3 regions of the Serratia sp. YWN4 genome follow, and region 1 is predicted to be linked to each of the others. Evidence: predicted binding sites of a transcription regulator. Region 1 holds the regulator's gene; each other region holds the start of a gene.

Evidence for each region. Region 1 encodes ArgR, which controls arginine synthesis, uptake and breakdown. Its sites were predicted from a motif close to ANTGAATAAAAATACANT; they were not measured.
Region 2: the regulator ArgR is predicted to act here: its motif matches at 7,793-7,810, upstream of argF (ornithine carbamoyltransferase).
Region 3: the regulator ArgR is predicted to act here: its motif matches at 2,713-2,730, upstream of argC (N-acetyl-gamma-glutamyl-phosphate reductase).

What each region holds. Positions count from the first base shown of each region.
Region 1 covers NZ_CM147696.1:4,959,336-4,969,313, reverse strand. The annotation lists gene mpl (UDP-N-acetylmuramate:L-alanyl-gamma-D-glutamyl-meso-diaminopimelate ligase) at 1-1,015, shown strand, start outside; gene yhcN (peroxide/acid stress response protein YhcN) at 1,208-1,471, opposite strand; gene argR (transcriptional regulator ArgR) at 1,876-2,346, opposite strand; gene mdh (malate dehydrogenase) at 2,812-3,750, shown strand; gene ACX9GT_RS22855 (helix-turn-helix domain-containing protein) at 3,818-4,078, opposite strand; gene ACX9GT_RS22850 (DNA-binding protein) at 4,260-4,613, shown strand; gene ispB (octaprenyl diphosphate synthase) at 4,864-5,835, opposite strand; gene rplU (50S ribosomal protein L21) at 6,105-6,416, shown strand; gene rpmA (50S ribosomal protein L27) at 6,434-6,691, shown strand; gene ACX9GT_RS22830 (DMT family transporter) at 6,792-7,763, shown strand; gene cgtA (Obg family GTPase CgtA) at 7,780-8,952, shown strand; gene pmrB (two-component system sensor histidine kinase PmrB) at 9,006-9,978, opposite strand, start outside.
Region 2 covers NZ_CM147696.1:4,807,189-4,817,166, forward strand. The annotation lists gene pepA (leucyl aminopeptidase) at 1-303, shown strand, start outside; gene ACX9GT_RS22175 (DNA polymerase III subunit chi) at 506-955, shown strand; gene ACX9GT_RS22180 (valine--tRNA ligase) at 969-3,845, shown strand; gene ACX9GT_RS22185 (GNAT family N-acetyltransferase) at 4,029-4,532, shown strand; gene ACX9GT_RS22190 (GMC family oxidoreductase) at 4,757-6,364, shown strand; gene miaE (tRNA isopentenyl-2-thiomethyl-A-37 hydroxylase MiaE) at 6,434-7,195, opposite strand; gene rraB (ribonuclease E inhibitor RraB) at 7,243-7,671, opposite strand; gene argF (ornithine carbamoyltransferase) at 7,834-8,853, shown strand; gene ACX9GT_RS22210 (ABC transporter substrate-binding protein) at 9,081-9,978, shown strand, end outside.
Region 3 covers NZ_CM147696.1:140,678-150,655, reverse strand. The annotation lists gene ACX9GT_RS00695 (argininosuccinate synthase) at 1-740, opposite strand, end outside; gene argB (acetylglutamate kinase) at 767-1,540, opposite strand; gene argC (N-acetyl-gamma-glutamyl-phosphate reductase) at 1,562-2,566, opposite strand; gene argE (acetylornithine deacetylase) at 2,783-3,928, shown strand; gene ppc (phosphoenolpyruvate carboxylase) at 4,235-6,871, shown strand; gene ACX9GT_RS00670 (IS1182 family transposase) at 7,010-8,482, opposite strand; gene metF (methylenetetrahydrofolate reductase) at 8,604-9,497, opposite strand; gene ACX9GT_RS00660 (bifunctional aspartate kinase/homoserine dehydrogenase II) at 9,710-9,978, opposite strand, start outside.

The DNA.
Region 1 (9,978 bases):
CTGGATCCTGGAGGCCTGTGGCTATCAGCCGGGTTTTGTGATTGGCGGCGTGCCGGGTAACTTCGAGGTTTCTGCCCGTCTCGGCGGCAGCCCGTTCTTCGTCATCGAAGCTGATGAATACGATTGTGCCTTCTTCGACAAGCGCTCCAAGTTTGTGCATTACAGCCCGCGTACGCTGATCATGAACAACCTGGAGTTCGATCATGCAGACATTTTTGACGATCTGAAAGCGATCCAGAAGCAGTTCCACCATCTGGTGCGCCTGGTGCCAGGGAAGGGCAAAATCATCTTGCCGGACAATGACGCGCATCTGAAACAGGTGATGGCGATGGGATGCTGGAGTGAGCAGGAGTTGGTCGGCGATGAAGGGGCTTGGCGTGCGCACAAGCTGACCCCGGATGCCAGCCATTACGAGGTTTTCCTCAATGGCGATAAGGTTGGCGAGGTTAACTGGGCGCTGGTGGGTGAACATAATATGCACAATGGTCTGATGGCGATTGCGGCAACCCGTCACGTTGGCGTGCAACCCGCCGATGCCTGCCGCGCGTTGGGTGATTTCATCAATGCTCGCCGTCGCCTGGAACTGCGTGGCGAAGCCAACGGCGTGACGGTCTATGATGATTTTGCGCATCATCCTACCGCTATTCTTGCCACGCTGGCCGCGCTGCGTGGCAAAGTGGGGGGCACCGCGCGTATTCTGGCGGTATTGGAGCCCCGTTCCAACACCATGAAGATGGGGATCAGCAAAAACGATCTGGCCCCTTCGCTGGGCCGCGCTGATGAAGTGTTCCTATTCCAGCCGCATCACATTCCCTGGCAGGTCGCCGAAGTGGCTGACGCCTGTGTGCAAACGGCGCATTGGAGTGCCGATCTCGAGACATTAGTGGAGATGATCGTCAAAACGGCGCAGCCGGGTGACCATATTCTGGTGATGAGCAACGGCGGATTTGGCGGTATTCATGACAAACTGCTGGCGGCGTTGGCTACAAAGGCCGAACCGAAAGAAGCCTACTGAAGCGTTTTCCCCTCATTTATCAAGTCATGGCCGCGAAAGCGGCCTTTTTTACACAGATAAAAAAGCCCTCGCGAGCGAGGGCAATAGGGTTCGTCGAATAGGACGACGAGGTTTTCTAGGAAATGGGCATTTATCTCAGAACTCGGCAGTGGCAGTGACGAGGGGTGTTCAGCAAATGCGCTCTCTTAGTGATTACTTGTAAATTTCAGCAGTGGCGTGGAAGTTGCCTTCGTTGCGAGCTTCGATCACACGATACGCTGTTGCCCCTTTGGCATCGGCTTTGGCAGACAGTGCCTGACGGATATCTGAAGGGGCTGCACCGACGCCGCTGACGGTGATGGTACCTGTGGATTGCAGTTTTTCAGCTTGCGATGCATCGATGGATTGTGCTGCAAAAGAGCCAAAAGAAAGCATAGAGAGAAGGCTGATTGCTGCAACGGTAGTTTTAATTTTCATGATTTATCCTCTTAGTGTTCTTTTATCAGTTCCAATGAACTGTGATTTACGTCACGAAAATGAGTATACATCTAGTAACTACAAAAATTAATAGTCAGCTAACAATTTCTAGTGAAACTTTATTCGGTCATCATTCTTTTTAAGAACCTAATGGAATAAAAAGCGATGATTAAATGAGCTGTTGATGTTAAATTTATGTAATTTCAACAGGCTAAGTGCTTTTGACTAAAAGTGCGAAATATCACAGATACTACTGATTGCTCACACAGGAATGTCATTGAAATGTGCTGCAAGTCGGTAAATAAGCAGCTTTAAACTTGGTGAGGGATGTTGGGGTGAGAGTGCTATGGCAAGAAAGCGTTAACAAAATAGGGCTGATTGCCCTATTTTGTTAACGGAATGCATCACAGTTCCTGTTCGAACAGCGTGAGAATGGCTTCAAACAGTTGGCGCGCGGTAAATGTGCTGGCTGGGGTGACGAAGATCGTATCATCACCGGCGATAGTGCCGAGGATCCCTTCGGATTTACCCAGGGAATCCAGCAAGCGCGCAATTAACTGTGCGGCGCCTGGGCTGGTATGGATCACCACGATGGCATCATTGTGATCGACATCCAGCACCAGATTCTTCAGCGGGCTGGTGGTGGTGGGTACACCGAGTTCCGCCGGAAGGCAATACACCATCTCCATTTTGGCATTGCGTGTGCGCACCGCGCCGAACTTGGTCAGCATGCGAGACACTTTGGATTGGTTAATGTTTTCGAAGCCTTCTTCTTGCAGCGCCAAAACGATCTCGCCTTGAGAACTGAATTTTTCTTCTTTCAATAACGCCTTGAACGCTTTGATCAGATCTTCCTGCTTTGCGGGATTACGCATTTTGCACCGTGGAATGTTGATAATGGATGCCATTATTATGCATATAAATGAATTTTTATGCAATCTTGGCGTGCCAAGAGCAAATAGTAACGTGCGGAAAATAAGGAAGGGCCGGGATTTTAACAAAATCCGTATCTCATGAATATGCCCTTTTGGCGTGGGAAACGAGTCAGCTCCCCGGTAAAGAAAATGTTATTAAAATGATGTTGTTCTGATGTTATGTAAGGGTGTAATGTAACGGCCGGTTAACTCGCCCGTGAAGAACCTCGCACTATTTTCGATTAGTGTGCGCTATGCCCTTAATGCGTAAGCTATTTAATCTAAAATGATCGCGACATCGGCCATTTTATTGCGCCAGCTCTAAAACCGACTGTTAATAGGTTGTTTTTAAAGGTGTAATAAATTAAGGGCCGAGGCCAAAGAATTCACGGCGCTTTTATATTTAAGATAATAAAGGAGTATAGGATGAAAGTTGCAGTTCTCGGTGCTGCTGGCGGTATCGGCCAGGCCCTCGCCCTTCTACTCAAAACCCAGCTTCCTTCAGGTTCTGAACTCACCCTCTACGACATTGCCCCTGTTACCCCAGGCGTTGCCGTTGACTTAAGCCACATCCCAACCGCAGTTAAAATCAAAGGCTTCAGTGGTGAAGATGCGACTCCTGCGCTGCACGGTGCCGATGTGGTGCTGATTTCTGCCGGTGTTGCTCGTAAGCCTGGTATGGATCGTTCAGATTTGTTTAATGTGAACGCCGGTATCGTGCGTAACCTGATCGAGCAAGTGGCTAAAACCTGCCCGAAAGCCTGCATCGGTATCATCACCAACCCGGTGAATACCACGGTGGCGATTGCCGCAGAAGTGCTGAAGAAAGCCGGTGTTTACGACAAAAATAAACTGTTTGGCGTTACCTCGCTGGATATTATCCGCTCCAACACCTTTGTGGCTGAGCTGAAAGGTAAAAAGCCGGAAGAGCTGGAAGTGCCGGTCATCGGTGGTCACTCTGGCGTTACCATTCTGCCACTGCTGTCGCAGATCCCAGGCGTGAACTTTACCGCGCAGGAAGTGGCTGATCTGACCAAGCGTATCCAGAATGCGGGTACCGAAGTGGTTGAGGCTAAAGCCGGTGGCGGTTCAGCGACCCTGTCTATGGGCCAGGCGGCGGCACGTTTCGGCCTGTCTCTGGTGCGTGCGCTGAGCGGTGAGAAAGGCGTGGTGGAATGTGCCTATGTTGAAGGTGACGGCAAATATGCTCGCTTCTTCGCACAACCCCTGCTGCTGGGCAAAAACGGTGTTGAAGAACGTAAAGACGTCGGCGCTCTGAGCGCGTTCGAGCAACAAGCGCTGAACGAAATGCTGGACGTGCTGCACAAAGATATCGAACTGGGCGAAAAATTTATCAATAACTGATAGCGCCAGTTCGATTAGCTTTACAAAAGCCGCCGGAACAACAGTCCGGCGGCTTTTTTTATTTGTCTCATGATTTGATACGGCTTTTTCGATCCAGCAAACGTTGTGTGTGCGGATCAAAATACCGGCTTGGCCAAATTTCCGCAGGATGAACATTCAATGCGTCGGCAATCAGCCATTCTCCTTTCGGCCAGGGGCGTGACAGCGCATTGGCAAGGGTAGATGAGCTTAGCCCTGCCTCGCGTGAAACCGCTGCCAATGTCGTCCCTCTCTTCTTTAATGCCGCTATTACGTCTGCTGGATGCCAGTCTGGGTTCCGTGAATTCATGTTTACATTCCTTTTTTGATTAGAGAAAGTTCTGTTAGTGGTATAACTAACAGGTCAGAATTAATCGTTTGAACAACATGAAGCGCTTATTCAGAAACCAGAATACCACTAAGTTTCTAAAAAACATCTTATGGTTTCTGAAAAATTTGTTTTGCCACACTATTGTCCAGAGATAATGGCTATGAAAAACGAGTGGTTTGCTGCCAAGGAGCTTACAGGCATCGCAGGATTACCTTCTTCTACACAGGGAATCAATCTGATGGCGCGGCGCGAAGGCTGGGTCAGCCGCCGTCGTAAAGGCGTACAGGGAAAGGCGTTGGAATATCATGTCGACAGCTTGCCCAGCGGCGTGAGGAAACTGTTGATACTGCGGGAGGAACCGGCGGCCTATGAGGTGGAGCGGCAGGATCCTTTGGCGGTCTGGATTGAATATTATTACCATCTGTCAGACAGCGAACGGGCGCAGGTGATGGCGTTTCTGATGCGCGAAGGTGTCGGCAGTTTGCTGGTGTGGATCGCCGAGCAGAACAAGTAGCGCACGGCGCTGTATATAACATTCATCCCTGCTGCAAGCTGTGTTCAGTGCGGCTTTCGTTTTACCTTCTCTATGAGTCAATAAGCCTGGCTTGAGTTATCGCCGGGTAATTTTCTTACGCGGCAACTCTATAATGAATGGTGTGACTAACGGAGGGGCATTAATCGTTTGTTCCACTGGAACTCATTAATGCAGAGAATTAATAGGCCTGTAATCCAGGCCTATTTGAATATTAGGAAAGAGGTATTTCTTAAAAATCGCGTTGAACGGCCAGATGGGCTAATCCTTCCAGCGCCGCACGATGTGGCGATTTCGGCAGCACCTGCAAGGCGGCAATCGCTTTGTCCGCTTCTTCTTCCGCGCGTTGGCGGGTGTAGATCAGAGAACCGCACGCCTCCATGGCGGCCAGCACCGGTTCCAGCAGATGGCGGCCATTCCCCTGCTCAATGGCTGTGCGGATCATCGCTGACTGTTCCGCATTGCCATTGTGCATAGCGTGCAATAAAGGCAGCGTGGGTTTGCCCTCATTGAGATCGTCACCGGTATTTTTGCCCAGCGTGACCCCGTCGGCACTGTAATCGAGCAGATCGTCGATCAACTGGAACGCAGTACCCAGGTAGCGGCCATAGTCCTGCAATGCTTTTTCTTCTGCCTCACTGGCACCGGCAAGAATGCCCGATGACTGGGCCGCTGCTTCAAACAGGCGGGCGGTTTTGCTGTAGATCACCCGCATGTAGCTTTCTTCAGTAATGTCAGGGTCGTGCACGTTCATCAACTGTAGCACTTCGCCTTCGGCAATCACGTTGACGGCCTCAGACATCAGCGCCAGCACGCGCAGCGATTCCAGGCTGGTCATCATCTGAAAAGCACGGGTATAGATGAAGTCTCCAACCAACACGCTGGCCGCATTGCCGAACGCTGCGTTGGCGGTAGCCTTGCCACGGCGCATATCGGATTCATCCACCACGTCATCATGCAGCAGCGTGGCGGTGTGAATGAACTCGATCAGGGCTGCCACGGTAATATGTTTATCACCTTGATAGTGCAGCGCCCGCGCCGCCAGCACGGCGATCATCGGACGAATGCGCTTACCGCCACCGCTGATAATGTAATAGCCAAGTTGATTGATGAGCGTGACATCGGAATTCAACTGTTCGAGAATTGTTGCGTTCACGGCCGCCATATCTTGCGCGGTTAACTCAGTAATTTGTTCTAGGTTCATTGTATTTTTTCAGCTGTGTTTCTGTTCACCGCGATGAGATCGCTGCTCACATCGGTATAGGGCGGTCACTGTCGCCTTTGATTGTACTTGAAAAACGACATAGATAAACGCCATGAAAGAAACTGTGTTTTTTTTCTTCTTTTTTCACCTTCTGGCCCTATTCTGCACTTGTCATGCGCGGGATTATTGCGTAGAATTCGCGCCCTATTGTGAATATTTATAGCGCGCTCTGTACTGAACAGTTGGGCACGCGGAAAGCGGAGTTTTATATGTACGCGGTTTTCCAAAGTGGTGGTAAACAACACCGAGTAAGCGAAGGTCAAACCGTTCGCTTGGAAAAGCTGGACATCGCAACTGGTGAAGCGGTTGAGTTTGACCAGATTCTGATGATCGCTAATGGCGAAGATATCAAAATCGGCGTTCCTTACGTCGATGGCGGTAAGATCAAAGCTGAAGTCATTGCTCACGGTCGTGGCGAAAAAATCAAGATTGTTAAGTTTCGTCGTCGTAAGCACTACCGTAAGCAGCAGGGTCACCGTCAGTGGTTCACTGATGTTAAAATCACCGGCATCAGCGCTTAAGTTAGGAGAGCGGATTAATGGCACACAAAAAGGCTGGCGGCTCGACTCGTAACGGTCGCGATTCAGAAGCTAAACGTCTGGGCGTAAAACGCTTTGGCGGCGAAGCAGTACTGGCAGGCAGCATCATCGTTCGTCAGCGCGGCACCAAATTCCACGCGGGTACCAACGTGGGTTGCGGCAAAGACCACACTCTGTTTGCTTTGAAAGACGGTAAAGTCAAATTCGAAGTTAAAGGCCCGAGCAATCGTAAATTTATCAGCATCGAAGCTGAATAATTTTTCGAGCCTTACGAAATAGATGTAAGCCCCGCAATTCGTTGCGGGGCTTTTTACATTTATGGGTTGCTTGTATTCAGGCCCATAGGCATTAGGAAAAATGGAAACAAAACAGCAGGCTGGTATGGGAATTCTCCTGGCGCTTACCACCGCAATTTGCTGGGGGGCGTTGCCGATAGCGATGAAAGAAGTGCTGAAGGTGATGGAGCCCTTTACCGTCGTCTGGTATCGCTTTGCTTTCGCCGCTGTCGGTCTGGGCATGATTCTGGCGGTGCGTGGGCGTTTGCCATCGGTGAAAATATTTCGTCAGCCGCGCTGGTTGCTATTGCTGATTGTTGCCACGGCAGGATTGCTGGGCAATTTTGTGTTTTTCAGTTCTTCACTGCAATACCTGAGCCCGACGGCATCGCAGGTGATTGGCCAGTTGTCACCGGTTGGCATGATGTTCGCCAGCGTATTGATCCTGAAAGAAAGGATGCGAATCACCCAGGTGATTGGAGCATTGATGCTGATTTGCGGGCTGATGTTGTTTTTCAACGTCAGCCTGATTGAGATTTTTACCCGACTGACGGATTACACCCTCGGTGTTCTGCTGGGCGTGTGTGCCGCCATGGTTTGGGTGACCTACGGGGTGGCTCAGAAAGTGCTGCTGCGCCGATTGGCTTCGCCGCAAATCCTGGTCATGCTGTACACTTTATGTGCAATCGCGTTGTTCCCGCTAGCCAAGCCTGCGATGATTTTCCAACTCAGCCACTGGCAGTTGGCCTGCTTATTGTTTTGCGGGGCTAATACGCTGATTGGCTACGGTGCACTGGCAGAGGCGATGGCGCGTTGGCAGGCGGCGCAGGTGAGTGCGATAGTGACGCTCACCCCGTTGTTTACCCTGATGTTTTCAGATTTATTGGCGCTGGCCTGGCCGCAAGTATTCGCCGCCCCGACATTGAATGCTGTCGGTTATGTCGGTGCTTTTGTGGTGGTAGCAGGCGCCATGTTTTCCGCAATTGGTCACCGCTGGTGGCCGCGACGGGCAGAACCCAACCTGATTGTTTCTTTGAAGCAGTCCGGTGAATGATTTACGGAGACGGTAAATGAAGTTTGTAGATGAAGCGACGATCCTGGTGGTTGCAGGTGATGGTGGTAATGGCTGCGTCAGCTTCCGCCGCGAGAAATACATCCCGAACGGTGGGCCGGACGGCGGTGACGGCGGTGACGGCGGTGACGTCTACCTGCTGGCTGACGAAAATCTGAATACCCTGATCGATTACCGCTTTGAAAAATCTTTCCGTGCCGAACGTGGCCAGAACGGCCAGAGCCGTGACTGTACCGGTAAGCGCGGTCAAGACATTGTGATTAAGGTGCCGGTGGGCACGCGTGTGCAAGATCAGGGCACCGGTGAGATCCTCGGTGATATGACCCGCCATCAGCAGCGTTTGATGGTAGCAAAAGGCGGTTGGCACGGCTTGGGTAATAGCCGTTTCAAGTCCTCGGTAAACCGTGCTCCGCGCCAGAAAACCTTGGGTACCAAGGGTGAAATGCGCGACATTCTGCTGGAACTGTTGCTGTTGGCCGATGTTGGCATGCTGGGGCTGCCGAATGCCGGTAAATCGACGTTCATTCGTGCGGTGTCTGCTGCCAAGCCAAAAGTGGCGGACTATCCGTTCACCACGCTGGTGCCGAGCCTGGGCGTGGTGCGTATGGACAGCGAGCAGAGCTTCGTGGTTGCCGATATCCCTGGGTTGATTGAAGGTGCTTCCGACGGTGCTGGCCTGGGTATTCGCTTCCTGAAGCATCTGGAACGCTGCCGTGTGCTGCTGCATCTGGTGGATATTGCTCCGATCGATGAGTCCGATCCGGTAGAGAATGCCAAGATCATCATCAATGAACTGAATCAGTACAGCGAGAATCTGGCGCAGAAGCCACGCTGGCTGGTGTTCAATAAGCTTGACCTGCTGGATGCAGAAGAGGCCGCCGAACGCGCCAAGGCGATCGTAGAGGGCATGGGTTGGGAAGGTAAGTACTACATGATCTCCGCCGCTAACCGCGAAGGCGTTAATGCGCTGTGCTGGGACGTGATGAACTTTATCAACACCCAACCAAAAGCGATGGCGATTGAAGAAAGTGCGCCAGAGAAAGTCGAATTCATGTGGGATGACTACCACCGTGAGCAAATCGCTGAAGTGGAAGCCGAAGCGGAAGACGACTGGGATGATGACTGGGATGAAGATGACGACGAAGGTGTCGAAATCGTCTATCAGAAATAATTCTGTTCTGGTGTGATCAGGATGAATAAAGGGCCCAGCGATGCTGGGCTCTTTCATGGGTTTAGCACGTTATCGGGTATCCAGCACTGTGCGCTCAAACCACTGGCATCGGTACGGTTTTCAAGCCGCAGCCAACCGCGATGCAACTGTGCGATACGGATCACAATATTCAGCCCAAGCCCGCTGCCGCCGTAACGTTGATCCATCCGGCGAAATGCCTGCGTCAGCTCTCCGGCCTGTTCTGGCTTAATTCCAGGCCCTTCATCCAGCACCTGTAAGCGCTGCCCGCGATCTTGCGGGGTGAGTTGCACATGAATGGTGCTATTTTCCGGACTATAGCGGTGGGCATTCTCTACCAGATTACGCAACATCAGGCGCAGCAGGACCGGATCGCCATGGGTAGCGGCCTGAGCAGGCAACTGCCAGAGCAATTTCTGGCCGCGTTGGGCTGCCAACTCTTCCAGTTCTTCTTGCAGCGGTTGGATAACGTGGGTTACCCAGTCAAACTGCTGATAATGGCCACTGGCAAAATTCTGACCAGCGCGCGACAGCATCAGCAATTGCTCAACGACGTGCATCAACTGATCAATGCGGGCAATCAGTATCTTGCTTTCTTTAATCCCTTGTTGCTCCATCAGTTCCAGATGCAGGCGGATACCGGCCAGCGGCGTACGCAACTCATGGGCGGCATCGGCGGTAAATAGGCGTTCCTGCTGGATGGTGTGATCGAGGCGTGAAAACAGTTGGTTCAGCGCGCTGGTCACTGCAACCATTTCCAGACTGCTGTTACTCACGGGTAACGGCGTCAGGTTATCTGCGGAGCGTTTTTCTAACCGCTCCTGAAGTTGATTAAGCGGACGGGTAATCCAGCTGATGGCCCAGAAAGAGGCCAGCAGAGTCACGATCATCATGATCAGCGACGGGGCAAGCAATGAGGCGATGGCCTCGGTAATTTCGGTATTAACCCGTTCATTGCGCATTTTGGCGGACAGGGTTTCATCCACCAGAAAGCTGATTTGCTCCTGG
Region 2 (9,978 bases), 150 kb from region 1:
CACGAACTGATCGGCGCTTCCGAGCAATCCGGCGACCGTGCGTGGCGCTTGCCGCTGGCAGACGAGTACTACGAACAACTGGATTCCAACTTTGCCGATATGGCAAACATTGGTGGCCGTCCTGGCGGGGCTATCACCGCAGCGTGCTTCCTGTCGCGCTTTACCCGCAAATACAGTTGGGCACACCTGGATATTGCTGGCACCGCCTGGCGCTCCGGCAAAACCAAAGGGGCGACCGGTCGACCGGTGGCGCTGCTGGCGCAGTTTTTGCTCAATCGGGCAGGTCTGAACGGCGACGATTAAATACCCGTCATAATTCAGGTATAATCATCAAGGGCACAGCACGCTGTGCCCTTACATTTTTTACAGGCACCCGACTTATACCCAATAGCTTTCGAGTTGCAGCAAGGCGGCAACCGAAGGAATCCCCAGGCGCTTACACGAGTCAGTGACTGGGGTGAGGGAGGGCAGCCAACACAGCTGCGGCTTGAAAGATGAAGGGTATATGAAACAGGCAACGTTCTACCTCCTTGAACACCCAGACCCCGCTGGCGCACTTAGCGCACACGAGGCGGTGGCCTGCGCCGTTGCTGCTGAACGTTGGCGCACAGGCAAGCGGGTGCTGATCGCCTGTGAAAGCCAAGAGCAGGCCCAGCGGCTGGACGAAGCGCTGTGGCAGCGCGAGCCGCACCAATTTGTGCCGCACAACCTCGCGGGTGAAGGGCCGAACTACGGCGCACCGGTCGAGCTGTGCTGGCCCGGCAAACGCGGCAATGCCCCACGCGATCTGCTGATCGCCCTGCTGCCGCAGTTTGCAGATTTTGCTACTGCTTTCCATGAAGTGGTAGACTTCGTTCCTTACGAAGACACCTTGAAACAGTTGGCGCGCGAACGTTACAAAGCCTATCGCAGCGTCGGCTTCCATTTGACCACGGCTACGCCGCCAACTTACTGAACAACGAAGCACAATGGAAAAGACAAACAGTCATCTCGATACCGCCTACGACCCAACACAGATCGAACAGAAGCTTTACGACCACTGGGAAAGTCAGGGTTATTTCAAACCGAATGGCGATACCAGCCAGGAAAGTTTCTGCATCATGATCCCACCGCCGAACGTCACCGGCAGCCTGCATATGGGCCACGCGTTCCAGCAGACCATCATGGACACCATGATCCGCTACCAGCGTATGCAGGGTAAAAACACCCTGTGGCAGGCCGGTACCGACCATGCTGGGATCGCCACGCAGATGGTGGTTGAGCGTAAGATCGCCGCAGAAGAAGGCAAAACCCGCCACGATTATGGCCGCGATGCCTTTATCGACAAGATCTGGCAGTGGAAGGCTGAGTCCGGCGGTACCATCACCCGCCAGATGCGCCGCCTCGGCAACTCGGTGGATTGGGAGCGCGAACGCTTCACCATGGACGATGGTCTGTCCAACGCGGTGAAAGAGGTGTTTGTCCGCCTGTATAAAGAAGACCTGATCTACCGTGGCAAGCGCCTGGTGAACTGGGATCCGAAGCTGCGCACCGCCATTTCCGATCTGGAAGTGGAAAACCGTGAATCCAAAGGCTCCATGTGGCACCTGCGTTACCCGCTGGCCGACGGCGCAACCACCGCCGAAGGTAAAGATTACCTGGTGGTGGCTACCACCCGTCCGGAAACCGTGCTGGGTGATACCGGCGTGGCGGTCAACCCGGAAGATCCGCGTTACAAAGACCTGATTGGCAAAGAGCTCATTCTGCCATTGGTGAACCGCCGCATCCGTATTCTGGGTGACGAACATGCCGATATGGAAAAAGGCACCGGCTGCGTGAAGATCACCCCGGCGCACGATTTCAACGACTATGAAGTGGGTAAACGCCACGGCCTGCCGATGATCAACATTCTGACTTTCGACGGCGATATCCGCCAGGAAGCGGAAGTGTTCGATACCCTAGGCGAAGCCAGCACGGCCTACAGCAGCGAAATCCCGGCCGAGTTCCGTGGCCTGGAGCGTTTTGCCGCGCGTAAAGCCGTGGTGGCCGCCTTTGATCAACTCGGCCTGCTGGACGAAATCAAACCACACGATCTGACCGTGCCTTACGGCGACCGTGGCGGCGTGGTGATCGAACCGATGCTCACCGACCAATGGTACGTGCGCACCGCGCCGCTGGCGAAAGTGGCGGTAGAAGCGGTTGAACAGGGCGAAATCCAGTTCGTACCGAAGCAGTACGAAAACATGTACTTCAGCTGGATGCGCGACATTCAGGACTGGTGTATCTCGCGCCAACTGTGGTGGGGCCACCGTATCCCGGCCTGGTACGATGCTAATGGCAACGTTTACGTGGGCCGTACCGAAGAAGAAGTGCGCAGCGAAAACCACCTGGGTGCAGACATCGCGCTTAACCAGGATGAAGACGTGCTGGATACCTGGTTCTCCTCCGGCCTGTGGACCTTCTCCACCCTGGGTTGGCCAGAGCAGACCGCAGCGCTGAAAACCTTCCACCCCACCAGCGTGATGGTCAGCGGCTTCGACATCATTTTCTTCTGGATTGCCCGCATGATCATGCTGACCATGCACTTCATCAAAGATGAAAGCGGCAAACCGCAGGTACCGTTCAAAACTGTGTATATGACCGGCCTGATCCGCGACGACGAAGGGCAGAAGATGTCCAAGTCGAAAGGCAACGTGATCGACCCGCTGGATATGGTGGACGGCATCTCGCTGGAAGATCTGCTGGAAAAACGCACCGGCAACATGATGCAGCCGCAGTTGGCAGAGAAGATCCGCAAACGTACCGAGAAACAGTTCCCGAACGGCATTGAGCCGCACGGCACCGACGCCCTGCGCTTCACCCTGGCGGCGCTGGCTTCTACCGGCCGTGATATCAACTGGGACATGAAGCGCCTGGAAGGCTACCGCAACTTCTGTAACAAGCTGTGGAACGCCAGCCGCTTTGTGCTGATGAACACCGAAGAGCACGACTGTGGCTTCAACGGCGGCGAGATGCAGCTTTCGCTGGCCGATCGCTGGATCCTGGCAGAATTCAACCGCACGGTGAAAGCCTACCGCGAAGCGCTGGATACCTATCGCTTCGACATCGCTGCCGGCATCCTGTATGAATTCACCTGGAACCAGTTCTGCGACTGGTATCTGGAACTGGCCAAGCCGGTGGTCAGCAACGGCAGCGAAGCGGAACAGCGCGGCACGCGCCATACGCTGATCACGGTGCTGGAAGCCTTGCTGCGCCTGGCGCATCCGATCATTCCGTTTATCACCGAAACCATCTGGCAGCGCGTGAAAACCCTGACCGGCGAAACCGCAGACACTATCATGCTGCAACCCTTCCCGGCTTACGACGCCGCGCTGGAAGATCAACAGGCGTTGAACGATCTGGAGTGGATCAAGCAGGCGATCACTGCGGTGCGTAACATCCGTGCCGAGATGAACATCGCGCCAAGCAAAATGCTGGAAGTGTTGCTGCGTAACGCCAACGGCGATGCTCAGCGCCGCGTGCAGGAAAACCAGAGCTTTATCGAAAAACTGGCGCGATTGGAATCCATCACCCTGCTGCCTGCTGGCGATAAAGGCCCGGTATCGGTCACCAAACTGGTGGAAGGTGCAGAACTGCTGATCCCGATGGCAGGCTTTATCGATAAAGACGCAGAGATCGCGCGCCTGACGAAAGAGATGGGCAAACTGGACGCAGAAATCGCTGCTATCGGAGGCAAGCTGTCTAATGAAGGCTTTGTGGCCCGTGCACCGGAAGCGGTCGTCGCCAAAGAGCGCGAGCGCCTGGCCGCCTGTCAGGAAAGCAAAGTGAAGCTGCAAGAACAGCAGGCGACCATCGCCGCGCTGTAACTGCCGCCTGCATAGCCAAGCAAACCGATTAAAAACAGCGGGTGTTCTCCCCGCTGTTTTTTTATCACCATTGCCAAGGGTCGGCCTTAGGTGTTATTACAAAGTATGATTAATACGGTGCATTTCGTAATAACAACAAAATTCCGTCACCTTCCAGGGTTTCTCTCAATGGCGAGTATAAATATGACCACAGCAACCCCAGTGCGTCTTCTGGTGCGCCCAATAACGGCTGAAGATAATGCCGCTATTGCTCACGTCATTCGCGCAGTCTCCGCCGAGCACGGCTTGACGGCGGATAAAGGCTACACCGTTTCCGACCCCAATCTGGACGCGTTATACCCGATCTACAGCCAGCCACGCAGCGCCTACTGGGTGGTTGAGCTAGACGGTCAGATTGCTGGCGGCGGCGGCATTGCGCCACTGCAAGGCGGCGAAGCCGACGTTTGCGAATTGCAGAAAATGTATTTCCTGCCGGAATTACGCGGCAAAGGCTTGGCAAAACGTTTGGCGTTACAGGCGCTAGAGTTTGGCCGCCAACAGGGGTTCCGCCGCTGTTATTTAGAAACCACCGCCACTCTGCAACAGGCGATCGGCCTGTATGAGCATCTCGGTTTCGAGCATATCAATCACGCCATGGGCTGTACCGGCCACGGCGACTGCGAAGTCACCATGCTGAAAACGCTTTAATCCCCAGGGGCTTGGCGCTTGCAAAGCCCCTTCCCACAGATTATTAACATCAACATTATTTAATGACCTATCCGGCGTTTTTATATTTCAAACAGATAAATTTTCTCTTAAATCGATAATGTAAAATTATTGTGATATTCGTTAATAAATTAACGATCACAAATTGACCACCATTCCTGCTGCGCTACTCTGCAATAACCAGCCATCACGCACAGGAAGCAGTCATGTCGGAAAATACTTTTGATTACATCATTGTCGGCGCAGGCTCAGCGGGCTGCGTGCTGGCAGCGCAGTTGATTCGCCGTACTCAGGCGCGTGTTCTGCTGCTGGAAGCCGGTGGCGACGACAATAATCTGTTTATCAAGATGCCCGCCGGTGTCGCCAAGATCATCGCCAAAAAAAGCTGGCCGTATGAAACCGAGCCAGAACCCCATGCCAACAACCGCCGTATGCAGATCGCCCAGGGCAAAGTGCTGGGTGGCAGCAGCTCGGTGAACGGCATGATCTACATCCGTGGCCAACAACAGGATTACGACGATTGGGCCAAAAAGTTCGGCTGCACCGGCTGGGGTTATCAGGATGTGTTGCCCTATTTTAAACGTGCCGAGGCCAACGAAAGCCTATCTGATGGCTATCACGGCAGTGACGGGTTGCTGCAGGTCAGCGAAAACCGCTATCGGCACCCGCTCAGCATGGCGTTTATCCGCGCAGGCCAGGAGCTAAATCTGCCCTACCGCAACGACTTCAACGGCGAAAGCCAGCACGGCGTCGGTTTCTACCAGACCACCACCCACAAGGGCGAGCGCGCCAGCACCGCACGCACCTACCTGAAAGCGGTGCGTGATAACTCACGGCTGGTGGTGAAGCTCAATGCGCTGGTACACCGCGTCACTCTCGAAAACAACGTAGCGACCGGCGTGATTTACAGCCAGAACGGCGGCAGTGAAATCACTGCGCGGGCGAGTCAAGAAGTGATCCTCAGCGCTGGCGCGGTCGGCTCACCGAAGATCCTGATGCTGTCCGGCATCGGCCCGCGTGCGCATCTGGAACAGTTGGGGATTACGCCCTTGGCGGATCTGCCGGTGGGCAAGAACTTCCACGATCATCTGCATATGTCGATCAACGTCAGCATGCGCGAGCCTGTCAGTTTGTTCGGTGCCGATCGCGGTTTGCAGGCACTGCGCCACGGTGCCGAGTGGATGGCGTTTCGCAGTGGCGTGCTGAGTTCTAACGTGCTCGAAGGTGCCGCCTTCACCGACAGCCTCGGCGATGGTCGGCCAGACGTGCAGATCCACTTTCTGCCGCTGCTGGACAGTTGGGACGACGTACCCGGTGAACCGCTGCCCGCGATCCACGGCATGACGCTGAAAGTCGGCTATCTACAGCCCAAAGCCCGCGGCCAAGTGCAACTGCGCAGCCGCAACCCAAGCGACCCGGTCAAACTACAGGCCAACTACCTCGGTCACCCGGACGATCTGGCTGGCAGCCTACGTGCGGTGAAATTTGGCCTGCGTTTCTTAGAAACCGCCGCCCTTAAACCGCTGATTAAAGATTTGCTGATGCCGCAACCACAGTGGACCAACGACGAAGCGCAGATGGAAGAATTTGTGCGTAACTTCTGCAAGACGGTCTATCACCCGGTAGGCAGTTGCCGCATGGGCCAGCACAGCGCAGACTCGGTGACCGATCTGCAACTGCGGGTACATGGCTTTGAACGCCTGCGGGTGGTGGACAGCTCGGTGATGCCGCAGGTCACCAGCGGCAACACCAACGCCCCGACCATTATGCTGGCGGAAAGGGCGGTGGATTTGATTTTGGGCACCGCAGAGTAAAAACGTAGATCTGTAGTATGGACAGCTCCCTCTCCTTACCTACCGGAGAGGGTTAATTTGGAGAAAACATCACCCCACCGGCACACCGCTATGAAAGCGGAACTCGTTATCAGGCGACTGGATCAACTCGGCTTCAATGCGGCCAAAATGCGCCACGCGCTCGCTGATATCACCCTCGGCAATCTGCTGCGCCAGCGTCAGGTAATCCTGATAATGGCGCGCCTCGGAACGCAGCAATGAAACGTAGAACCGGTTGAGTTCATCGTCCAGAAATGGTGCCAGCTTGGCGAAGCGTTCACAGGAACGGGCCTCAATATAAGCGCCGCAGATCAGCTTGTCGATCAAGGTAGCCGGATCGTGAGTGCGCACTTCACGGATCATGCCTTTGGCATAGCGGCTGGCGGTGATCTTTTTATACGGGATCTGCCGCGTCTGCATGATCTCCAGCACCTGCGAGAAGTGATGCAGCTCTTCCTTAATCAGCAGCACCATTTTATCCACCAGATCCTGCCCGTAGGCCGAACCGTTTTTTGGCAGGATCTTCTTGGTGAAAGCGCTCTGGCGGAATAACGCCTCCGGCACGCCCTGCTCCTCGTGCACAAAGGCTTCGTAAGGCTTCAGCAGTGCCAGTAACGCATCACCGCTCTCTTTGTCCGCTACATAGCGGCGGATCAGCCACATACCGGTTTGTGCGGCTTTCAGTTCGCAAACCATATGGTCGGTCAGCAACAGCGGCAGGTTTTCCGGGCGGCGCGCAGCGTCAATCCAGCCATCTGGGGTTTCACAGTGCAGGAAGTTCAGAATTGGGGTTAATAGAGAATGGTATGTCATTTGAGCTTATACAAGAACAAGGGCCGGGGATCCGGCCCTCGGATTAATTAGTGGCGCTTACCGTCGTCGTCTTCATCGATAAACTCGCCGTCTTCGTCGTCATCCTCACCGTCTTCACCGTTCGGATCTTCATAGTAAGTGCCCCAACCGTCGTAGTTAACGCCGCATTTTTCTGCCAGCGCCACCAGTTGCTCCACCTGGCTGTCGATCAGTTCAGCATTCAGCGCCACTTCGCTGATCACGTCACAGCACATCACCAGTGAACCATCTTCCACTTCCAGCTCTTCGGCATCGGTCACTTCGTAGCCCAGCTTAAAGGCTTCAACCGCGGCCTTCTCCAGCACTTCAAACTTTTCGGCAGAGAAATGGTGCTCAATGGTGTAGAGCGCATCCGGATCGCTGCCGTCATCCAGCAGTTCTTCGATGATCAGGCGGGTTTCTTCACGTTGTTCTTCCAGCAATTCGCGGTTTGCCATGCCTCTATCCTCAATAAAATGGCTTTCAATACTTCTATTTTCACACACCAATGTCACAGCTGCCATGATAAACGTGAAAGATTTCTCCCTCGGGGTTGAAATTGAATATTCATACATATAAAGTGAATTTTAATTCAATTGAAACGTTAGGGATATACGGAGATGAGACAGATGAACCCCTTTTATAGTCGTCACTTTTTGAGGTTAATGGATTTTACCCCTGCCGAGATCCAGTCTCTGCTGCAACTGGCTGCCGATTTAAAACAGGCCAAAAAGCAAGGCCAGGAAACCCGCTACCTGCAAGGCAAAAACATCGCGCTCATCTTCGAAAAAGACTCAACCCGTACCCGATGCTCTTTCGAAGTTGCCGCATTCGATCAGGGGGCGCAGGTCACCTATCTTGGCCCCAGTGGCAGCCAGATCGGCCATAAAGAATCGATGAAAGACACCGCCCGCGTGCTGGGCCGCATGTACGACGGTATTCAGTATCGCGGTTTTGGTCAGCACCTGGTGGAAACGCTGGCAAACCATGCCGGGGTGCCGGTGTGGAACGGTTTGACCAACGAATTCCACCCCACCCAACTGCTGGCAGACTTGCTCACCGTGCGTGAACACTTGCCGAGCAAACCGCTGAGCGAAGTGAAGTTCGCCTACATTGGCGACGCGCATAACAATATGGGCAATACCCTGCTGGAAGCTGCCGCGTTGGTGGGGATGGATCTGCGCCTGGTGGCGCCAAAAGCCTGCTGGCCGCACGCGGAACTGGTAGCAGAATGCCAGGCACTGGCGCAGCAGACCGGCGGTAAAATCACGTTGACGGAAGATATCGCCGAAGGAGTGAAAGGCGCTGACTTCTTGTATACCGACGTTTGGGTCTCAATGGGCGAGCCGAAAGAGGTGTGGCAGGAACGTATCGCCCTGTTGAAGCCTTACCAAGTGAACATGGCGATGGTCAAGCTGACCGGCAACCCGCAGGTGAAATTCCTGCACTGCCTGCCCGCGTTCCACGACGATCAAACGACGTTGGGCAAGCAGATGGCAGAGCAGTACGGCCTGCATGGCGGTATGGAAGTCACCAACGAGGTATTCGAATCCGCACACAGCGTGGTGTTCGATCAGGCAGAAAACCGCCTGCACACCATTAAAGCGGTGATGGTCGCCACGCTGAGCAAAGCGCTATAGCCCAGAGCAACACGCTCTAAAACCCCTTCAAATAGAGGGGGTTTATCTGGTAAACCCTCCCCACGCGTCATATAGTCTTTTTCGTCATATCAAATAACCGATTGGCCTTTGCCTGCTTTTTACGAACGTTCTACCGTGGCATCTCGGCGGCGGAAATGCCGTAAAAAAATCAACGATAACAACCTCTTCTCCGTTCTGGTTGACCAGTACAATCAAGGGATACGTCTATGAAAGCCAAAGCCTTACCGTTGTTTATTCTCGCCGCACTTTCCGGAGCCGCATTCGCCGCCACGCCGCCCAATACGCTGGTGGTCGTCCAGTCGCTGGATGATATCGTCAGCCTCGATCCGGCAGAAGCCAACGAGCTTTCCAGCATCCAGACCGTGCCAAGCCTGTATCAACGGCTGGTGCAGGCCGATCGCGACAACCCGGCCAAGGTGATCCCGGTGCTAGCAGAAAGCTGGCAGGATGACGCCGCCGCCAAAACCCTGACGGTTAAACTACGCCCGCAGGCGGTGTTCTCCTCTGGTAACCCGCTGACCGCCGACGACGTGATTTTCTCCTATCAGCGCGCGGTGAAGATGAATAAATCACCGGCGTTTATCCTTAACGTGCTCGGCTGGCAGCCGGACAATATCGCGACGCAGTTGAAGAAGATCGACGATCATACCGTGCAACTGAGCTGGACGGCAGACGTCAGCCCGGCGGTAGCACTGAATATTCTCTCAACGCCGATCGCGTCGATCGTCGACAGCAAAGCGGTGCAATCCAACGTGAAAGGCGACGACTTCGGCAATGCCTGGCTGAAAATGCATTCCGCCGGTAGCGGCCCGTTCAAGATGCGGGTTTATCAGCCGCATCAGGCGATCGTGCTGGACGCCAACCCCACCTCGCCGGGCGATAAGCCGCTGCTCAGCAATATCATCATCAAAAACGTGCCAGACCCAAGTGCGCGCCGCCTGCTGATCCAGCAAGGCGATGCCGACGTGGCACGTGAGTTGGGCCCGGATCAGACCGCCGCGCTGAAAAACCAGCAGGGCGTAAAAGTGCTGGAAATCCCCTCTGCCGAGCAAAACTACCTGGTGTTTAATGCCGGTAATCAGGCTAATCCACTGCTGAATAACC
Region 3 (9,978 bases), 720 kb from region 1:
AGGCATTTGTACGGGCTCATCGCTTCGCCGTTCACCGCTACCACACAGCCTTTCGCCACGGTCACCGTTACTTGTTCAGGCTGATCCGGCGCTTCTAACGGGTCTACGGTCCATACCCAGCAATCTTTGTTCGGCGCATTCCATGGGCTTTCCAGCACACCGCCTTCGGTTGAAATATGCCAGGCGTTTTCATCACGGCTGTAAATTTTTTCCAGCGATGCGGTGGTCGGGATATTACGCTCTTTCAGGTAATCCAGCAGCGCTTCGCGGGAACGCAGGTTCCACTCACGCCATGGCGCTACCACTTTCAGATGTGGAGCCAGCGCGGTATAGGTGGTTTCAAAACGCACCTGATCGTTACCTTTACCGGTCGCACCGTGGCACAGCGCGTCTGCACCCACTTTCAGCGCCAGCTCAACCTGGGCTTTAGCGATGATCGGGCGCGCCATAGAGGTGCCCAGCAGGTAGCTGCCTTCATACAGCGCACCGGTTTGCAGCACCGGATAAACATAGTCACGGATGAATTCTTCACGCAGATCAACCACATGACACTCAGAGGCACCGGATTGCAGAGCTTTTTGCTCAACGCCTTCCAGATCGCTGCGCTCCTGGCCGATATCTGCCACGAAAGCTACCACTTCGCAGCCGCCGTAGTTTTCTTTCAGCCATGGAATGATGGCCGAAGTATCCAAGCCGCCAGAGTACGCCAGAACGATTTTCTTGATGCCTTTGTTTTGCATTGTGTTATTCCTTTTTAATTCTAAATTTAAGCGAGGATCCGGGTGCCAATCGACACACCATTAAACAGAGCAGGAAGCTTTTCGGCATTGCGCCAGCTGGCGATATCCACCGGGCGGCCAAGGGTACGCGCTGCATCCAGTGCCGCATTCACCTTCACTACCATACCATCAGTAATGATGCCCTGAGCAATCAGTTGTTCTGCTTTTTGCGCCGTCATTTCCGCGATGCGCTGCCCTTTACCGTCGAGAATGCCACTGACATCCGACAGTAGGATCAAATCCGCACCTAAGGTTGCGGCCAGCGCCGTAGCAGCCTGATCGGCATTCACATTCATCAGTTGGCCTTCGGCGGTAATACCGATGGAACTGATCACCGGCAGATAGCCAGCCGCCAGCAGCGTATTGAGCAGCGCAGGCGAACCCGGCTGTGCATTGCCAACGTGGCCCAACGCCGGATCGAGCTGCGTTACCGCAACGCTGCCGCCGTCGGCCAGGCTCAGCCCAACCGCACTGATCTTGTGTTTAACCGCCCACGCCAACAGAGTTTTGTTGGCAGTACCGGCCAGTGCGCCGGTAATGATGTCGATCTGATCGGCAGGCGTTACGCGCAGGCCGTTCTTCTTCACCACTGGCAGAGAAAGCTGCTTCATCAGTTCATCCACTACGCAACCGCCACCGTGGACGATCACCAGCGGGCGCTGATGTTCCTGGCGATAGATATCCAGCGCGGTAAACAAACGCTCCAGCGCTTCTTCACTGTCCAGTAACACGCCACCGAGTTTAATAATTAATGGGTTCATCGCTGTTTACTCAAGGCTGATTTAAATTAATGATTGGGTTTCCGGGAACCCGAAACGGATATTCAGGCACTGCACCGCCTGAGCGGCTGCGCCTTTCAACAGGTTATCTTCCGCCGCTACGGCGATCAGATGCTCGCCCTGCACGGCAAAACCGATATCGCAGAACGGCAGGCCCACCACCGACTTCAGCGCTGGCACACCCTTGTCGTACAACCGCACCAGCGGTTTATCGTCGTAAGCCGCGTGATAGGCCGCTGCCACATCCTGCGCGGTGACGCCCGCTTTCAGGCGGCAGGTGATGGTTTCCAGAATACCCCGCGGGAAGCTACCCAGATGCGGCGTAAAGATCACCGGGATGCCCAAATGCGCGGTGATTTCTGGATGGTGACGATGGTTGAACAAGCCGTAGGGTTGCAGGCTGACTTCGCAGAAGCTGGTGGTGACGCTGGCTTTACGCCCGGCACCGCTGACACCGCTGACGGCGTTGATTACTGGCCATTGGTCCAGATTCAGCAGTTGTTTGTCGATCAGCGGTTTCAGCGTTAACTGAGCCGCGGTTGGGTAGCAACCCGGTACGGCGATCAGCTGTGCTTCTTTGATTTTTTCGCTCTGCCATTCGGCCAGGCCGTATACCGCCTTGGCCAGCCAGTCGGCATGCTGATGTTCAAAGCCATAATATTGGCGATAAAAATCGGTGTCCTGCACGCGGAACGCACCAGAGAGATCGAACACCACGCAGCCTGCCGCTAAAAACTCTGGGGCAATATCGTGGCTGACTTCGTGTGCCGTTGCCAAGAACACCACGTCGATCCCTTTTGCCGCTTCCGCCACGTTCACCAGCGGCTGCAACGGCAGATCAACGATGCCTTTTAACTGCGGATGCAGCTCAGAAAGTAATTTTCCTGCATCTGCACTTTGCGCTGAAACCGCTAAAGCGGTTATGTTCATGTGTGGGTGGCGATTCAGATAAGCCGTGAGCTCCGCTCCGGCGTAACCGCTGGCTCCAACAATCAGCGTATTCAACATGTGGCCTTTCACCTTTTTGGCTTAAAGTAGAGGCACTTGCGCCCCGTCAGCAGGGCTTGGTCGCGTTGTTGCGCCGTTCACCCACGTGGTCGAGCGTTGATGTTTTTATCAACATCCAGGGTTCGTATTCCCTTACGCTCCAGCTTAATGTATTTTTATTCAGAATAAATGCATGAATATTGATACTATCCTAACCAAAGGCTGTCAACAGTGAAGATGAAATTACCCCCATTTATTGAGCTGTACCGGGCGTTGATCAGAACGAAGTCGATCAGCGCCACCGATGGTGCCCTCGATCAGAGTAATGAAACATTAATCAACATGCTGGCCGGTTGGTTCGCTGATTTAGGCTTCCGCGTTGACGTGCAGCCCGTACCGGATACGCGCAACAAATTTAATCTGCTGGCCAGCATTGGCACAGGCAGCGGCGGCCTGCTGCTGGCGGGCCATACCGACACCGTGCCTTACGATGAAGGCCGCTGGACGCGCGATCCGTTCACCCTGACCGAGCACGACAACAAACTGTACGGGCTGGGCACCGCCGACATGAAAGGCTTCTTCGCCTTTATTCTGGACGCGGTACGGGATATTGATGCCGCCAAGCTGACCAAGCCGCTGTACATTCTGGCCACCGCAGACGAAGAAACGACCATGGCCGGAGCGCGCTATTTCGCCGCCTCCACCAAAATCCGCCCGGACTTTGCCATTATCGGTGAACCAACGTCGCTGCAACCGGTGCGCGCCCACAAAGGCCATATCTCCAATGCCATCCGCATCGTTGGCCAATCGGGCCATTCCAGCGATCCGGCACGCGGCGTCAACGCTATCGATCTGATGCATGAATCCATCGGGCATTTGATGGAATTGCGCAAAACGTTGCAAGAACGCTACAACAACCCGGCGTTTGCGGTGCCTTATCCCACCATGAACTTCGGCCATATCAGCGGCGGAGATGCAGCCAACCGTATCTGTGCCTGTTGTGAACTGCATATGGATATCCGTCCGCTGCCGGGCATGACGCTGGATAACATCAACGAACTGCTGCACGACGCGCTGGCCCCGGTCAGCCAACGCTGGCCTGGGCGTTTGTCGATTGATGAGTTGCATGCGCCGATCCCTGGCTACGAGTGCCCAACCGATCATCATATGGTGGCGGTGATTGAGAAACTGCTCGGTTCGCGTACTGAAGTGGTCAACTACTGCACCGAAGCGCCGTTCGTGCAGGAAGTGTGCCCGACGCTGGTGCTGGGGCCAGGCTCGATCAATCAGGCGCATCAGCCGGATGAGTACCTCGACACGGCGTTTATCGAACCCACCCGCCAGTTGCTGGGGCAGTTAGTCGATCATTTCTGCCAGCAATAGAAAACAGGGCGATGAACGATCATCGCCCTACCCGTTAGGCGCAGAAAATTAAGCCGATAAGCCAGACTGATAACCAGTGGCCCGTAATTAAATTTCACAAAATGCGCCGATTTTGATGTTTTTTTGCTAAAAATAGTGTCAATTAACGATTGGGCAGGAGCGTGGTGAGATAAAACCGGCAGTCTTTACCTAACACGTGAAATTTACTTACAAGATGAAAATCAGGTACCCACAGATTTCAAGTTGTGGTTAACAACACGGCAACTTGAGTGATGGAGGTATACAGAGAATTGAGCCAGGGGTTATATGAACGAACAATATTCGGCAATGCGAAGTAATGTCAGTATGCTCGGCAAATTGCTCGGCGATACCATCAAAGACGCGCTGGGCGAGCATATTCTCGATCGCGTTGAAACTATCCGTAAGCTTTCCAAATCTTCACGTGCTGGCAATGAAGCACACCGCAAGGAACTGCTGTCGACGCTGCAAAACCTGTCCAACGACGAATTGCTGCCAGTCGCGCGCGCGTTCAGCCAGTTCCTTAATCTGACCAACGTGGCCGAGCAGTATCACAGCATCTCGCCACACGGCGAGGCGGCGAGCAATCCAGAAGCCTTGGCTCAGCTGTTTACCCGGCTGAAAGACAAACAGCTCAGCACTAAAGAGCTGCAAAATGCGGTAGACGAAATCTCTATCGAGCTGGTGTTGACCGCACATCCGACGGAAATCACCCGCCGTACCCTGATCCACAAACTGGTTGAGGTAAATACCTGCCTCAGCCAACTCGACCATAACGATCTGGCCGACTACGAGCGCAATAAAATCATGCGCCGTTTGCGCCAGTTGGTGGCGCAATCCTGGCATACCGACGAGATGCGCAAAAACCGCCCATCGCCGGTCGACGAAGCCAAATGGGGCTTTGCGGTAGTAGAAAACAGCCTGTGGGAAGGTGTGCCAGCGTTTCTGCGCGAATTTAACGAGCAGTTGGAAAACTCAATCGATTACCGCCTGCCGGTAGAGGCCGTGCCAATTCGCTTCACCTCCTGGATGGGCGGCGACCGCGACGGCAACCCGAACGTGACGGCAGAAATCACCCGTCACGTGCTGTTATTAAGCCGCTGGAAAGCCTGTGACCTGTTCACTCGCGATATTCAGGTGCTGGTCTCCGAGCTGTCGATGACCGAATGTACCCCAGAGCTGCGTGAACTGGCCGGTGGTGACGACGTACAGGAACCCTACCGTGAGTTGATGAAGCGCCTGCGCAGCCAACTGATGAGCTCCCAGGCGTATCTGGAAGGGCGGCTGAAAGGTGAGCGCGTGCTGCGTCCGCACGATCTGCTGGTAAACAACGAGCAGCTGTGGGAACCGCTGTACGCCTGTTATCAATCGCTGGTGGCCTGTGGCATGGGGATTATTGCCAACGGCCAACTGCTGGATACTCTGCGCCGCGTGCGCTGTTTCGGCGTGCCGCTAGTGCGCATCGACGTGCGCCAGGAAAGCACCCGCCATACCGAAGCCATCGCCGAACTGACCCGCTATCTGGGGCTGGGTGATTACGAAAGCTGGTCTGAGGCCGATAAACAGGCCTTCCTGATCCGCGAACTGAACTCCAAGCGCCCGCTGGTGCCACTGAAGTGGGATCCGAGCGCCGATACGCAGGAAGTGCTGGAAACCTGCCGCGTCGTCGCGGAAGCACCACAGGGTTCGATCGCCGCCTATGTGATCTCCATGGCGCGCACGCCGTCTGACGTACTGGCAGTGCATTTGCTACTGAAAGAAGCCGGTTGCCCATTCCCACTGCCGGTAGCACCGCTGTTTGAAACCCTCGACGACCTGAACAATGCCGATGACGTGATGACCCAGTTGCTGAATATCGACTGGTATCGCGGCTTTATCCAAGGCAAACAGATGGTGATGATTGGCTATTCCGACTCGGCGAAAGACGCTGGCGTGATGGCGGCCTCCTGGGCGCAGTACCGTGCGCAAGATGCGTTGATCAAAACCTGTGAAAAAGCCGGTGTGGCACTGACGCTGTTTCATGGTCGTGGCGGTTCGATCGGCCGTGGTGGTGCACCGGCCCATGCCGCTCTGCTGTCACAACCGCCGGGCAGCCTGAAAGGCGGCCTGCGCGTTACCGAACAGGGCGAGATGATCCGCTTCAAGTTTGGTCTGCCGGAAGTCGCCATCAGCAGCCTGGCGCTGTATACCGGCGCGGTGCTGGAAGCCAACCTGTTGCCACCGCCAGAGCCGAAAAAAGAGTGGCGCTCGCTGATGGATGAACTGTCCGAAACCTCATGCAAAATGTATCGCGGTTACGTGCGTGAAAACCCAGACTTCGTGCCCTATTTCCGCGCTGCAACGCCGGAGCAGGAACTGGGCAAGCTGCCGCTGGGTTCGCGCCCGGCCAAGCGTCGCCCGAACGGTGGCGTTGAGAGCCTGCGTGCCATTCCGTGGATCTTCGCCTGGACGCAGAATCGTTTGATGCTACCGGCCTGGCTGGGTGCGGGGGCAGGTTTGCAGGAAGCGGTGAAGGCGGGTAAGCAAGATCAGTTGGAAGCCATGTGCCGCAACTGGCCGTTCTTCTCGACCCGTATCGCCATGTTGGAAATGGTGTTTTCCAAAACCGATCTGTGGCTGGCGGAATACTACGATCAGCGCTTGGTAGATAAATCGCTGTGGCCGTTGGGCAAGCAGCTGCGCGATCAGTTGGAAAGCGATATCAAAGTGGTATTAACCATCGCCAACGACGATAACCTGATGGCAGATCTGCCGTGGATCGCCGAATCCATCGCGTTGCGTAACGTTTATACCGATCCGCTCAACGTTCTGCAGGCCGAATTGCTGCACCGTTCACGCCAGCAGGAGCAGCCGGATGCGCGGGTTGAACAGGCGCTGATGGTAACCATTGCCGGTGTCGCCGCCGGGATGCGTAATACCGGCTAGTTATTCCACCGGTAAATAAGAAGCACTGCAATTTGCGGTGCTTTTTTTATTGGTAAAACTCACATAAAAAAAGCGCAGTGATCGCACTGCGCTCAGACTGCTGACTAACCCCACTTCTTCAGGTGGGGTTCTTCTTTTTTAGCGACCGCAGGTCGCGATCGCGATATTTTTCCATAACCCCGTCATTGGCGACTTCTGTTCGCCCAAGGCACCTTTCTGGCCTTCCCAAGACGCTTTCCACCACCGGTAAAGACAATAAAGAAGCGCCAGCAGCGCCATCTTTTTCATATTCTGCGCTGTGGCCGCCAGCAGGCACTGCATCTGCACTTTTGACAGTCCACGGAACCGCGCATACCGATGGCCATGGTGCTGTTTCGCATCCGCGAAGCTTCTCTCCACTGTCTCTTTGCGCCGCGCGTAGATTTTCTTGCCCCATTTCGTCAGCCGTAACCTGTTGGCTTCCTCTTTCGCCTCTTCCCACACATGCCGCGTTATCGTTTTCTGTGCCTTGCTGTTCTGCGTACATTGCTGCCTCTGCTCACAGCACTGGCACACTGCCGGGTCTGAACGGTAATGCTGATAACCGTTACGGTCTGTCGTGCTATATATCAGCAATTCGCCTGCCGGGCACACATACACTTCCCGTGCCTCATCATACCTGAAGTGCTTTTTCTGGAACTCATTCTGACCTTTGTGCGGCCGCCGATAGCCGGGAACCAGCGCGATACCCATTTCCTGTGTCAGATGGCACACCGCGGCGGTGAAGTAACCCGCGTCCACACCCACCGCCACTGGCTCCAGACCGAAGCGCTCTACCTGCCGCTCAAGTCGCCCGATAAAGGGCTGGCTATCATGGACATTGCCCGGTGTCACATGCGTATCCAGGATGATGCCGTGCTTCCCGTCCACCGTGCGGTGGTCCAGATAGAAGAAGCCCTTCGGTTTGTTATCCCGGTGCATAAAGCCGCTTTCCGGGTCGGTGGTGCTGACTTTGGTGTTCTTAACGGCGACGCTTTCTGGCGTCTTTTTTACGGCGGGCAGCGGCTTTTTTTCGTGCTTCCTCCTGTCGGCCTCCACGGCAGCATCAAGCTGCTCCAGATATTCACTGACGCCCACCGGACGTTCTTCATTCACTGCCTTGCGAGGGTTGGCGTCAGCTTTCAGGTGGGTACTGTCGGTGTAAAGAACACGCCCGTTGGCCATGCCGCGGCTGAGAGCCTGTTCCACGATGTGGTCAAAAATCTGCTGGAAGACGTCGCTGTGGTTGAAGCGGCGGAGGCGGTTCTGGCTCAGGGTCGAGGCGTCAGGGACTTTTTCGGTGAGGGCCATACGCAGGAACCAGCGATAAGCGACATTGACCTGTATTTCCTTGACCAGACGGCGCTCACTGGGGATACCGAAGAGATAACCCAGCAGCATCATTTTAATCAGGCGAACGGGGTCAATAGCGGGTCTGCCGTTATCAGGACAATAGAGATGAGCAACGGCGTCGCGGATAAATTCAAAATCGATGGCGGCATCGATTTGGCGAACCAGATGGTCTTCGGGGACCAACTCATCCAGGGTGATGGTTTCAAACTGATATTGCTGGGGAGAGGGTGTTTTGAGCATGGCAGTCAGTCCATTTTTTGCACTGACCTTATTAGATCAAAGTCCTGGCCTCACGGCCAGGACTTTGTCATCAATCTGGCGCAGTGATCGCACTGCGCTTCTTTCAATAACAATCTATAAATCAGGCGATTGCCGGACGAACCCCTAACGTGTGGCAAATGGCATAGCTCATTTCCGCACGATTCAGCGTATAGAAATGGAAATCCTTCACCCCTTCGCGGCTGAGGATCTTCACCATATCCATCGCGATATTGGCACCGACCATTTTGCGGGTTTCCGCATCGTCGTCCAGCCCGGCAAACATGCTGGTCATCCAGCTTGGTACTCGCACATTGGTCATGGTGGCAAAGCGTTGTAGTTGCTTGAAGTTGGAAACCGGCAGAATTCCCGGCACGATCTCCACGTCAATCCCGGTCGCCACACAGCGATCGCGGAAACGCAGGTAACTTTCCACGTCGAAGAAGAACTGGGTAATCGCCCGGTTGGCACCGGCATCAATTTTGCGCTTCAGGTTGATCAAGTCTGCCTGGGCGCTTTTCGCTTCCGGATGCACTTCCGGATAGGCCGCCACAGAGATATCGAAATCGCCGACGTCTTTCAGCAACGTGACCAGATCGGCAGCATACATTTCCGGCTTGCCGCTATCCGGTGGCAAATCACCGCGCAGGGCAACGATATGGCGAATACCGCTGTTCCAGTAATCGGCAGCAATATCCCGCAACTGCGCCGGGCTGGCGTCGATACAGGTCAGATGCGGTGCGGCATCCAGGCCGGTACGCTCTTTGATGCCTTTGATGATGCTGTGGGTGCGATCGCGCTCGCCAGAGTTGGCACCGTAGGTCACGGAGACAAATTTGGGTTTGAGGCTGCTCAGACGATCGATCGACTGCCACAAGGTGTCTTCCATCTCGCTGGTACGCGGCGGGAAAAACTCGAACGACACATTAATCTGGCCGCTTAACTCCGCCAGATTCTGATTCAGCGCTTCCCGCTGGTTTGCGTGAAAAAAACTCATACCCTGTCCGCCTTTTATCGATCACTGTTTTGCTTTATTTTAGTAAGCGTCTATACGTTTAGACGTCTAGATAGAAAATGCCGTATGTGACCTAAAGAGTCAACAGGAAAGTGAGGGTAATACGATGAGTAATCCTCACACAACATGAGAGAATTTCATGATAGTACTCAAGGAGAGAGAAACCGGGCGCCATCCGTTGCGCCCGTTGAGGATTAAAGCAGTTGTGCCAAGCGGTTAAGATCCGACTGGATCGCACCGGCGGTCACATCGCGCCCCGCCCCTGGCCCACGGATCACCAGCGGGTTATCACGATACCAGCGGCTTTCGATGGCAAACACGTTGTCGCACGGCAGCAGTGAGGCCAGCGGATGTTCTGGGCGTACAGCTTCTACACCAACGCGCGCCTTGCCATTGGCATCAAAACGCGCCACGTGGCGCAGAACCAATCCCATTTCGCTGGCGGCTTCGAAGCGTTGCAGCA